One region of the Xenorhabdus sp. Sc-CR9 genome, then DNA from elsewhere that is predicted to be linked to it. Evidence: riboswitches for the same ligand, from Rfam matches in the RefSeq annotation. Region 1 holds a riboswitch; each other region holds the start of a gene.
The links. Region 1 has a riboswitch for thiamine pyrophosphate ahead of thiC (phosphomethylpyrimidine synthase ThiC). Riboswitches for the same ligand answer to the same signal wherever they lie in the genome.

Region 1 (3,282 bases):
GTTACGGATTTTAATTCCACTCTCTTCCATCACTTCGCGATGCACCGCTTCTTCCAACGTTTCACCGATTTCCACAAACCCAGCAAGCACAGTATGAATACCATTTCGGCTACGCTGGTGCTGTGCCAACAAAATATGGTCATCACGACGAATGCCAACAATAATACTGGGAGCAATTTGTGGGTAATAACATTCCTGACAGTGATTGCACAAACAGGCCCATTCATGTTGACTATGCTTCATTTCATGACCACAGTAACCACAATAATGATGTGAACGATAAAACTCAGCCAATTGCACAGCACGCCCTACCAATTGAAATAATTTGGTTTCCCGATCAACAAATAAGCGGTGAGAAGACATATCTGAAGCCATTTTATGGCGGATCAGCCACACTGTATCCCCCAACCATTCTCCGATGGGCTGCGCCATGTGGTTCTGCAATGACCATTCGCGGGCAGTCCCTGTTGGTAATTCCCCCTGTGGTAGCCAGACTTGATTCTCAAGACTGACAATCCACCAGCCCTGTTCTGTACCTGTCAATTTTTGCTGTATCATCATCTATTCCATCATGAGTTGTACGATTGTCTTCATGGCATTTTGTCCAAATTCAGCATACTCTTTTCATTATCTTCCGTCTGCAATCTGCTCTATTAGCCACCCTAATTAATACTCATTTATACTCTTCGTCTTTCAAGTGTCATTTTTGTTGACTGCTCTACAAATTGAAAATTTGCAGGTATACGATCCGAATTAAATAAATAAAAATACATTAAATTAAATTGAGGAATATCAACCATGTCACAGAGAATTGCCGTATTTGATTTAGATGAAACATTAATTTGCAAAGATTCCGGCCGGTTATGGACACAATATCTATGGGAGAAAAATATCATTACTGATCCCCGTTTTCTTGAGGCAGACCAGAAAATGATAGCTGACTACTGTGCAGGTAAGCTGGATATGCACAAATATCTGGCATTCAGCATGCAGGCACTGCACAAAATCTCCCAAGAACAAGTAGATATCTGGCTAACTGATTTTGTAGAAACAAAAATCAAACCACTCATCTATCCCGCAGCCCAAAAACAACTGGATACTTACCGGCAGCAAGACATTCCCATCATTATTATTTCCGCCACCGTCTCTTTCGTGGTAAAGAAAATTGCAGCTGCATTCGGTGTCCAAACCGTAATGGGGATCGATATGGTAATGGAAGAGGGTTGCTATACCGGTAATGTTCTGGGAACCCTCACTTTCCGCGAAGGAAAAGTCACCCGCTTGCAGCAATGGCTATCAGAACAGAATTTATCTCCGCAGCATATTTCATTCTACACAGACTCTATAAATGATTTACCAATGTGTTTATTTGCTGACGAAGTTTTTACCATCAATGCAGACCCTCGTTTGCAATTGGAAGCCGAAATTCACGGATGGACGCAATTGAACTGGACTTTAGAGTCATACTAAAAGGTTACAGTTAAAGGTTGTAGTTTTTATAATCCCCTTTATACTCTGGGGTGTTTTTCTTGTCGGAGTGCCTAGCGTTCAGCGTATACCACGATGGACACAGGCTGAGACCGTTTATTCGGGATCCGCAGAACCTGATCGGGCTAATACCCGCGAAGGGAACAAGAGTAATCACCTCGCTGATTATTACGTACACCTATGACAGCATCGTGTACAAACCATGTTCAGCTACAAACCATTACTCCCTGCGAGCTCCAGACAAGCAATTTTCTCAACTTAAGCCTGACCAGCAATGAGACAGGTGATAACACAGTCAGGAATTTGCTATGTCTAAGTCCAATAATACCGCTATTTCAAATACCATTATCCCAACAGCTGATATTTCGCCAAAACCCCATCAGGCAAGGCCGCGCAAGGCTCAACGAGATGCCGCACAGACGTTTATCAACACCGTTCAAGGGGTGGCTTTTCCCAATTCAAAACGTATTTATCTTGAAGGCTTACGCCCTGATATCCAAGTTCCGATGCGTGAGATCCAACTTTCCTCTACACTCACCGGCGGCACCAAAGAGAATCCCCAATTTGAGGAAAACGAACCAGTTCCGGTTTATGACACCTCAGGCCCTTATGGCGATCCTACTTCCGTACTGGATATACAAACGGGATTGCACAAAATCCGCCAATCGTGGATCGACGAACGCAATGATATTGAACCCGTTTCCACTCTTAGCTCCGACTTTACCCAACAACGCCTCGCAGACGCAGGGCTTGATCACCTGCGTTGTCGCCATCGCCCGCATCCGCTGAAAGCCAAGCAAGGAAAGCGCGTCACCCAATTGCACTATGCGCGCCAAGGCATCATCACACCAGAAATGGAATTTATCGCACTGCGCGAAAATATGGGGCGTGAACGCATTCACAGTGAAGTGCTCCGCCAACAACATCCGGGACAAAATTTCGGTGCCAATTTACCGGAAAACATCACACCAGAATTTGTTCGTCAGGAAGTGGCGGCTGGTCGCGCGATTATCCCCGCCAATATTAACCACCCAGAATCCGAGCCAATGATTATCGGCCGCAATTTCCTGGTTAAAGTAAATGCCAACATCGGTAACTCCTCCGTGACTTCGTCCATCGAAGAAGAGGTGGAAAAACTGATTTGGTCTACCCGCTGGGGCGCAGATACCGTGATGGATCTCTCCACCGGACGCTATATCCACGAAACCCGCGAATGGATACTGCGCAACAGTCCGGTTCCTATCGGCACTGTCCCGATTTATCAGGCACTGGAAAAAGTTAACGGAATAGCGGAAAACCTGACATGGGAAATGTTCCGCGACACTTTATTGGAGCAAGCCGAGCAAGGAGTTGATTATTTCACCATTCATGCCGGTGTATTGCTGCGCTATGTTCCAATGACCGCCAAACGGCTGACAGGCATTGTTTCCCGTGGTGGTTCCATCATGGCGAAATGGTGTCTTTCCCATCATCAGGAAAACTTCCTCTATACTCACTTTCGGGAAATCTGTGAACTCTGCGCCGCCTATGACGTTTCCCTTTCTTTGGGGGATGGACTGCGCCCTGGGTCAATTCAAGATGCCAACGACGAAGCACAATTTTCAGAACTGCACACGCTCGGCGAGCTGACCAAAATCGCATGGGAATACGATGTTCAAGTCATGATCGAAGGGCCGGGGCATATCCCGATGCAGTTAATCCGCCGTAATATGACGGAAGAGCTGGAGCATTGCCACGAAGCGCCATTCTATACCTTAGGGCCACTGACAACCGATATCGCCCCCGGTTATGACC
Region 2 (3,282 bases), on a different contig from region 1:
AAATCAGTGCGCCTGTTGGTAAAAGTTGGCGGCGCAGATAAGGCCATTCAATAAAACGAAAATGTTGCCATTCATTCATACCAAGCTGGGCTGAAAGTTGCCGCTGTTCAATTGCGATACTTTCCAGCGATTGCAGCAGCAGGCGTGTTGCCATCGGCATATTGAAGAAAATATGAGCCAGCAAGATCCCTTGTAATCCATAAGGTGTAAAACGATATTCAATACCTAACCATTGGAAAATATTTGCCAACCAGCCTGTTTGACCATAAACGGTAAGGATACCAAACAAAGCGACCAAAACCGGCAGGATCAATGTCATTGCGCATAAGCGCAGAAAGAGAGCCTTACCGGGAAAATGGCGGCGGTAAAGTGATCTTGCAAGGAAAATGGCGGGGGTCACCGATAATACGGCGGATAAAAATGCTTGCCAGAAAGTGAATCGAATGACATGCCAGAGATAACGGTCATTCAAGAATTCCTGCCAATTACTTTCAGGCGCATTGAACCACAGCGCCCCAAATGCAGACAAGGCAACGATAATCAATAAACCGGAGGCAATGACCCCCGGTAATAACCAGCCTGCTATTAGCGGCTTACAGCGCTTTGCCATGTACGTATCCATTTTGTACGGTATTTTGCCACTTCATCTGCGTTGAATTGCAGAGAGTTCTCAGGAACAGGAAGTTGTTTGAAAACGTCAGGCAACGGAATATCAATCACAGGATACATCCATTGAGTTGTTGGAATGACTTGCTGAAATGCTGGAGAAATCATGAAATTCATGAATCTCTGTGCTAATTCAGGTTGCTTACTTGAGGCTAACTGGGCTGCTACTTCAATTTGTAAATAGTGGCCTTCCTTGAAGATAGCCGCTGCATAATTATCTTTTTTCTCTGAAATGATGTGATAACCCGGAGATGTGGTATAGCTCAGTACCATATCGCCCTCACCTTTCAGAAACAGGCCATAGGCTTCACTCCAGCCTTTCGTGACGGTGAGTGTCTTTTTGGCAACTTTTTGCCATTCCTGTGCCGCTTTGTCACCATAGAGATCTTGCATCCAGAGCAGGAACCCCAAGCCCGGAGTACTGGTGCGAGGGTCTTGGTAAATAATCTTCCAATTCTGGTGGTCATTGATTAATTCATCCATACTTTTGGGTGGATGAGGTAAGGTATTCTTGTTGTAAATAAAGGCGAAATAACCGTAATCATAAGGAATGAACGTATTATTATTCCATGAAATGGGTAATTTCAGTTTTGAAGTATCGATATGGCTTGGTGTGAACAATCCGGTTTGTTGAGCCGCTTGAATCAGATTGTTATCCAATCCCAGAACGATATCCGCTGATGTTTTTTTGCCTTCCATCCGCAAACGGTTCAGTAAGGAGACCCCATCTTCCAGAGCGATGAGTTTCAGTTCACAATTGCACCCTGTTTCAAAAGCTTTTTTAATGGCAGGCCCCGGTCCCCATTCAGAGGCAAATGAGTCATAAGTATACACTGTCAGCGTAGGCTTTACTTGAGCCGTCTGAGCAAAAACACTGGCAGAAATCGAGAGAGTACTAATGGCAATAAAGCGGGAAAATAATTTCTTAAACACTTTGCTCTCCTGTCGTTATTAACAATGGTTATTAGAAGATTGGCAAAGGATCTGAGAAGGAGCTAAATGAAAATTACTTATTTTAATCAATTATTAGCATCCCAAATCCCTACGCCGGTACTAACCGGTTCAGGTCCGACGGGTTTGTTCTCAGCAGCAATATTTTGCAACAACTGCACCCCGTTGAGATGGCCGTATTGTAGAGACTTCGGCCGGGTCTGCAAAGTCCAATCATAGAGGTTTACCGCTTGAGATGAGTGTGAAACAATTAGTTATCTTTTCAAATTCGTTTTATCGAGAGGTAGTCTGGTGATCGATGATGATGGCTACCGCCCGAATGTAGGAATTGTAATTTGTAATCGCCAAGGTCAGGTTCTATGGGCTCGCCGCTATGGACAGCATTCTTGGCAGTTTCCTCAGGGGGGGATAAATCCAGGGGAATCACCAGAGCAAGCAATGTATCGCGAGTTGTTTGAAGAAGTTGGTTTAAATCGCAGAGATGTCCGGGTTCTTGCCTCGACCCGGAGCTGGTTGCGTTACAAATTACCCAAGCGTTTGGTGCGTTGGGATACAAAGCCCGTCTGTATTGGGCAAAAGCAACGTTGGTTTTTATTACAGTTGTTGTGTAATGAAGCTGATATTAATGTGCAGCGCAGTAATACGCCGGAGTTTGATGGCTGGCGTTGGGTTAGTTACTGGTATCCTGTCCGGCAAGTGGTTTCTTTTAAACGGGATGTATATCGCCGCGTGATGAAAGAATTCTCTTCCATTGTGATGCCAATGCAGGAACCTGCTTCACAGCTCTATTCGCCTTATTTATATCGTCGCAGAAGAAATTAGGTAACAGTTTATGCTCATGCGCTTACGAGAAATTGTTGAAAAGGTTGCGATGGCAGCCAATTTATCTGAAGCGCTTGAGCTACTGGTCAATGAAACCTGTCTGGCAATGAATACGGATGTTTGCTCTATCTATCTGGCAGATCATCAACGTCAGTGTTATTACCTGATGGCAACCAGAGGGCTGAGAAAACCAAAAGGGCGTTCGGTCAGTTTAGCTTTCAATGAAGGTGTTGTGGGTGAAGTCGGGCGTTTGTCTGAATTAATTAATCTTTCTGATGTTCGTGACCATCCCAGTTTTAAATATATCCCCCAAGTGAAAGAAGAAAGTCTGCGGGCTTTTTTAGGTGTCCCGATTATTTATCGCCGCCAGTTGCAGGGGATATTGGTTGTTCAGCAACATGAACGGCGCCTGTTTGATGAAAGTGAAGAATCTTTCATGGTAACACTGGCAATGCAGCTTGCTGTTATTCTCGCTCAGGCGCAGGCAAAAGGGATATTTGGTCAGTACCGCCAGAGTCGTATTAAAGCACTGGCCATTTCCAATGGCATCGTCATGTCCCAAGGGTGGCAAGACCGCTCACAACCTTTGCTGGAGCAGGTATCTGAGGCATCAACCTTGGATTATCAATCTGAACGTCTGAGATTAATTCGTGCTCTGGAAGAATCAACTGCGGAGTGCCGTCGAATCAGCAAGCGTTTCACCTCTAGCTCGCAGAAAGAAAGTGCTGCCATTTTCGATCTCTATTCTCATTTATTAAATGACCCCCAACTCAAGCAAGATCTGTTTTATTCAGTTGATAATGGTTTTGTCGCTGAATGGGCAGTCAAAACTGTGATTGAAAA
Region 3 (3,282 bases), on a different contig from region 1:
CAAGTGTCACCAATTTATGGCAGCAGGGCGGTTTTATGCCTAATGGGGTTTCCGGCTTGATCATGGCGATGGCGGTAATCATGTTTTCGTTTGGTGGATTAGAAACGGTAGGGATCACTGCGGCAGAGGCGGAAAATCCTGAGGAAAATATTCCAAAAGCAACCAATCAAGTCGTTTATCGAATCCTACTGTTTTACATCGGCTCACTGGCTATTCTGCTTTCACTTTATCCTTGGGGGAATGTAGTCGAAGGTGGTAGCCCATTTGTTTTGATTTTCCATGATCTGGATAGCTTTTGGGTGGCGAATGTCCTGAATATAGTTGTATTAACGGCAGCATTATCTGTTTATAACAGTGGCGTATATTGTAATAGTCGGATGCTTTATGGTTTGGCTAAACAAGGCAACGCGCCTCGCATTCTGACAAAAGTGAATAAACGTAGTGTACCTGTTTTATCTATTGGGTTATCAGCGTTGGCAACATCAATGGGTGTACTGATTAACTATGTTATACCGGGTAAAGCGTTTGAGTTGTTGATGGCATTGGTGGTAACAACGCTGGTTATTAACTGGATTATGATTTGTCTTGCCCATCTGAAATTCCGCGCAGCTAAGAATAAGGAAGGCACTAAGACAAAATTCCGGGCATTGTGGTACCCGTTTGGAAACTACCTGTGTTTAGCGTTTCTGGCGTTCATTCTTGTTATTATTCTGATGATGCCATCAATTAGTATTTCAGTTATTTTAATGCCATTCTGGATTGGTGTATTATGGCTGGGTTACTTAGTAGCCAAAGCAAAGAAAAAGGCTGCTTAATTCTTAATCTATTTCAGCGTATTTTCAGCCGGGTATTATGCCCGGCTGATTATTCTTATCAGTATTCCTCCATTTTTAACCTAATCCTAAAGGTATTATACGTTTTATCATAGCTTAGTGACTCATAAGTAAGAGATTTGTCATATTATTAAGGATAAATTAAAACCACTTGATATGAATTATTTCATAGAAATAGTGTCATTAGTAGAACATATGGAGTGGCCAAATGACAAACTTCAGACTTTATAAATCTTATAAAGTCGTTTATCCATATATAGAGTAAAGACAAAAACATTATTATTTAATAATATTTAATAAATGATAAACAAAAAAGTAGTCTGGTTATATGCAAGATGATTATATTTTATGTTAATCAAGAGTTGAATAGAATTAGTGATAACTTTATAGTTATCGAAAATGGATTCTGGACCGTGATAACTCTCTGTTCTACTCTGCAATAGGCGCAAAAAACAGCATTATATATTAGGTTAATTAAAGTTGTTTCTTTAGGTTAAAATTTTATTTTTGTATATATTCATATGGTTAGGTTGATTAAAAATTGTTGGATAATTTCAAATAAGAATAGATGTTAATATTTTCAAATATGTGCGTTGGCTCCAGCACCTGAAAAAAATGGCTTGCGATTATATAAAGAGTATGTGATAAAACACATGGGTAAACGGAGTACAGTTCTGTTAATAAATAACAGCAACGAATACTAGTTTGTTTATTTTCATGTCAATCGGCGAATTAAGTGATTCAAAGGAAATTTTTGAAATGGCAAAAATCACTGGTACTGTGAAGTGGTTCAACGAGTCTAAAGGTTTTGGTTTTATTACTCCAGCTGATGGTAGCAAAGATGTATTTGTACATTTTTCTGCAATTATGAAAGATGGATTTAAAACTTTATCTGAAGGCCAGCAAGTTGAGTTTGAAATACAGGATGGTCCTAAAGGCCCTGCTGCCGCAAACGTCACAACTTTATAGTAATAAATTTATTTTGGTTGGTGTTTAACTTCTGACTAAATATATTTATCGTTATTTTAGTTTCATTATCTGACGATAATCTATTGCAAATATCACTCTATTGGGATACTAATAGAGTGATTTTTATTTTGGCTCGGGGCGTTCTTGATTGAACTGAGAAGTACCCGTATTACCTGATCTGGATAATGCCAGCGTAGGGAAGTCATGGTATCTTTTATTTTGATACCCACTTTTCTTTTGCTGGTGAATAGGAGTCACCATCATGAGAATTAACTCACTAACTATCGCAGGGACTGATCCCAGCGGTGGTGCCGGCATTCAAGCTGATTTAAAAACCTTTTCCGCACTTGGCGCTTACGGTACAACGGTCATAACCGCATTGGTTGCCCAAAATACAAGAGGAGTCCAATCGGTTTATGATATTGATCCTCTCTTTGTTTCTGCCCAGTTAGAATCCGTATTTTCAGATGTTAAAATAGACAGTGCTAAAATTGGCATGTTATCCAATGCGGCCAATATCGCTGTAGTTGCAGAATCATTACGCCGTTACCCAGTTTCCCATATTGTATTGGATACTGTCATGGTGGCAAAGAGTGGTGATCCTTTGCTATTACCAGAAGCCATTGCGGCAATGATAGAGCAACTACTACCAATCGTTTCTTTGATCACTCCTAATTTGCCCGAAGCAGCAGCCATACTGAAATGCAATCCTGCGGAGACAGAAAAGGAGATGCTACAGCAGGGAAGAGAATTACTTTCAATGGGATGTCAAGCGGTTTTACTGAAAGGCGGCCATTTGAACAATGAAGAAAGCCCGGATTGGCTTTTTACCCGTGAAGGAGAGTGGCGTTTTACCGCGCCCAGAGTGAATACCCGACATACTCATGGTACCGGTTGTACACTTTCTGCGGCACTTGCTGCATTACGCCCACGTTATTCCGATTGGCAAAGCACTTTACCTTCTGCAAAAGCATACTTGCAAAATGCGCTGGCACAAGCAGATACTCTTGACGTTGGTCAGGGGATTGGTCCTGTGCATCATTTTCATCAATGGTGGTGAATTAGAGAGATAGGATTGTCATTGAATAATGGGGATACTGGTATCCCCATTGTGAAATATACCTATCTCCTGAAATCCATTGGGTACCAAAAGTTTGATTAGGCGATAGTAATATTCGTATCGAGATAGACATCCTGAACGGAGTGAATTAACTCAACACCTTCTTTCATTGATTTCTTGAACGCTTTGCGGCCAAGGATCAATCCCATTCCTCCAGCCCGTTTATTGATAACTGCTGTGCGAACTGAATCACTCAGATCGTTATCTCCGGAAGCACCACCAGAGTTGATTAATCCAGCACGCCCCATGTAACAGTTAGCCAGTTGATAGCGAACCAGATCAATCGGATGCTCAGTAGTCAAATTGCTATAGACACGTTTATCAGTATGCCCAAACCCAATGGCTGTATAACCACCGTTG

Region 2: linked by a shared signal. The riboswitch ahead of thiB (thiamine ABC transporter substrate binding subunit) and the one ahead of thiC (phosphomethylpyrimidine synthase ThiC) in region 1 are both predicted to bind thiamine pyrophosphate.
Region 3: linked by a shared signal. The riboswitch ahead of thiD (bifunctional hydroxymethylpyrimidine kinase/phosphomethylpyrimidine kinase) and the one ahead of thiC (phosphomethylpyrimidine synthase ThiC) in region 1 are both predicted to bind thiamine pyrophosphate.

Annotation. Positions count from the first base shown of each region.
Region 1 covers NZ_CAWQTY010000159.1:40,118-43,399, reverse strand. The annotation lists gene nudC (NAD(+) diphosphatase) at 1-558, opposite strand, end outside; gene AACQ81_RS07245 (HAD family hydrolase) at 799-1,470, shown strand; TPP riboswitch at 1,524-1,648, shown strand; gene thiC (phosphomethylpyrimidine synthase ThiC) at 1,797-3,282, shown strand, end outside.
Region 2 covers NZ_CAWQTY010000097.1:7,845-11,126, reverse strand. The annotation lists gene thiP (thiamine/thiamine pyrophosphate ABC transporter permease ThiP) at 1-610, opposite strand, end outside; gene thiB (thiamine ABC transporter substrate binding subunit) at 586-1,599, opposite strand; TPP riboswitch at 1,688-1,792, opposite strand; gene rppH (RNA pyrophosphohydrolase) at 1,909-2,439, shown strand; gene ptsP (phosphoenolpyruvate--protein phosphotransferase) at 2,450-3,282, shown strand, end outside.
Region 3 covers NZ_CAWQTY010000109.1:84,164-87,445, reverse strand. The annotation lists gene AACQ81_RS05390 (amino acid permease) at 1-815, shown strand, start outside; gene cspE (transcription antiterminator/RNA stability regulator CspE) at 1,593-1,802, shown strand; TPP riboswitch at 1,927-2,019, shown strand; gene thiD (bifunctional hydroxymethylpyrimidine kinase/phosphomethylpyrimidine kinase) at 2,062-2,862, shown strand; gene fbaB (class I fructose-bisphosphate aldolase) at 2,961-3,282, opposite strand, start outside.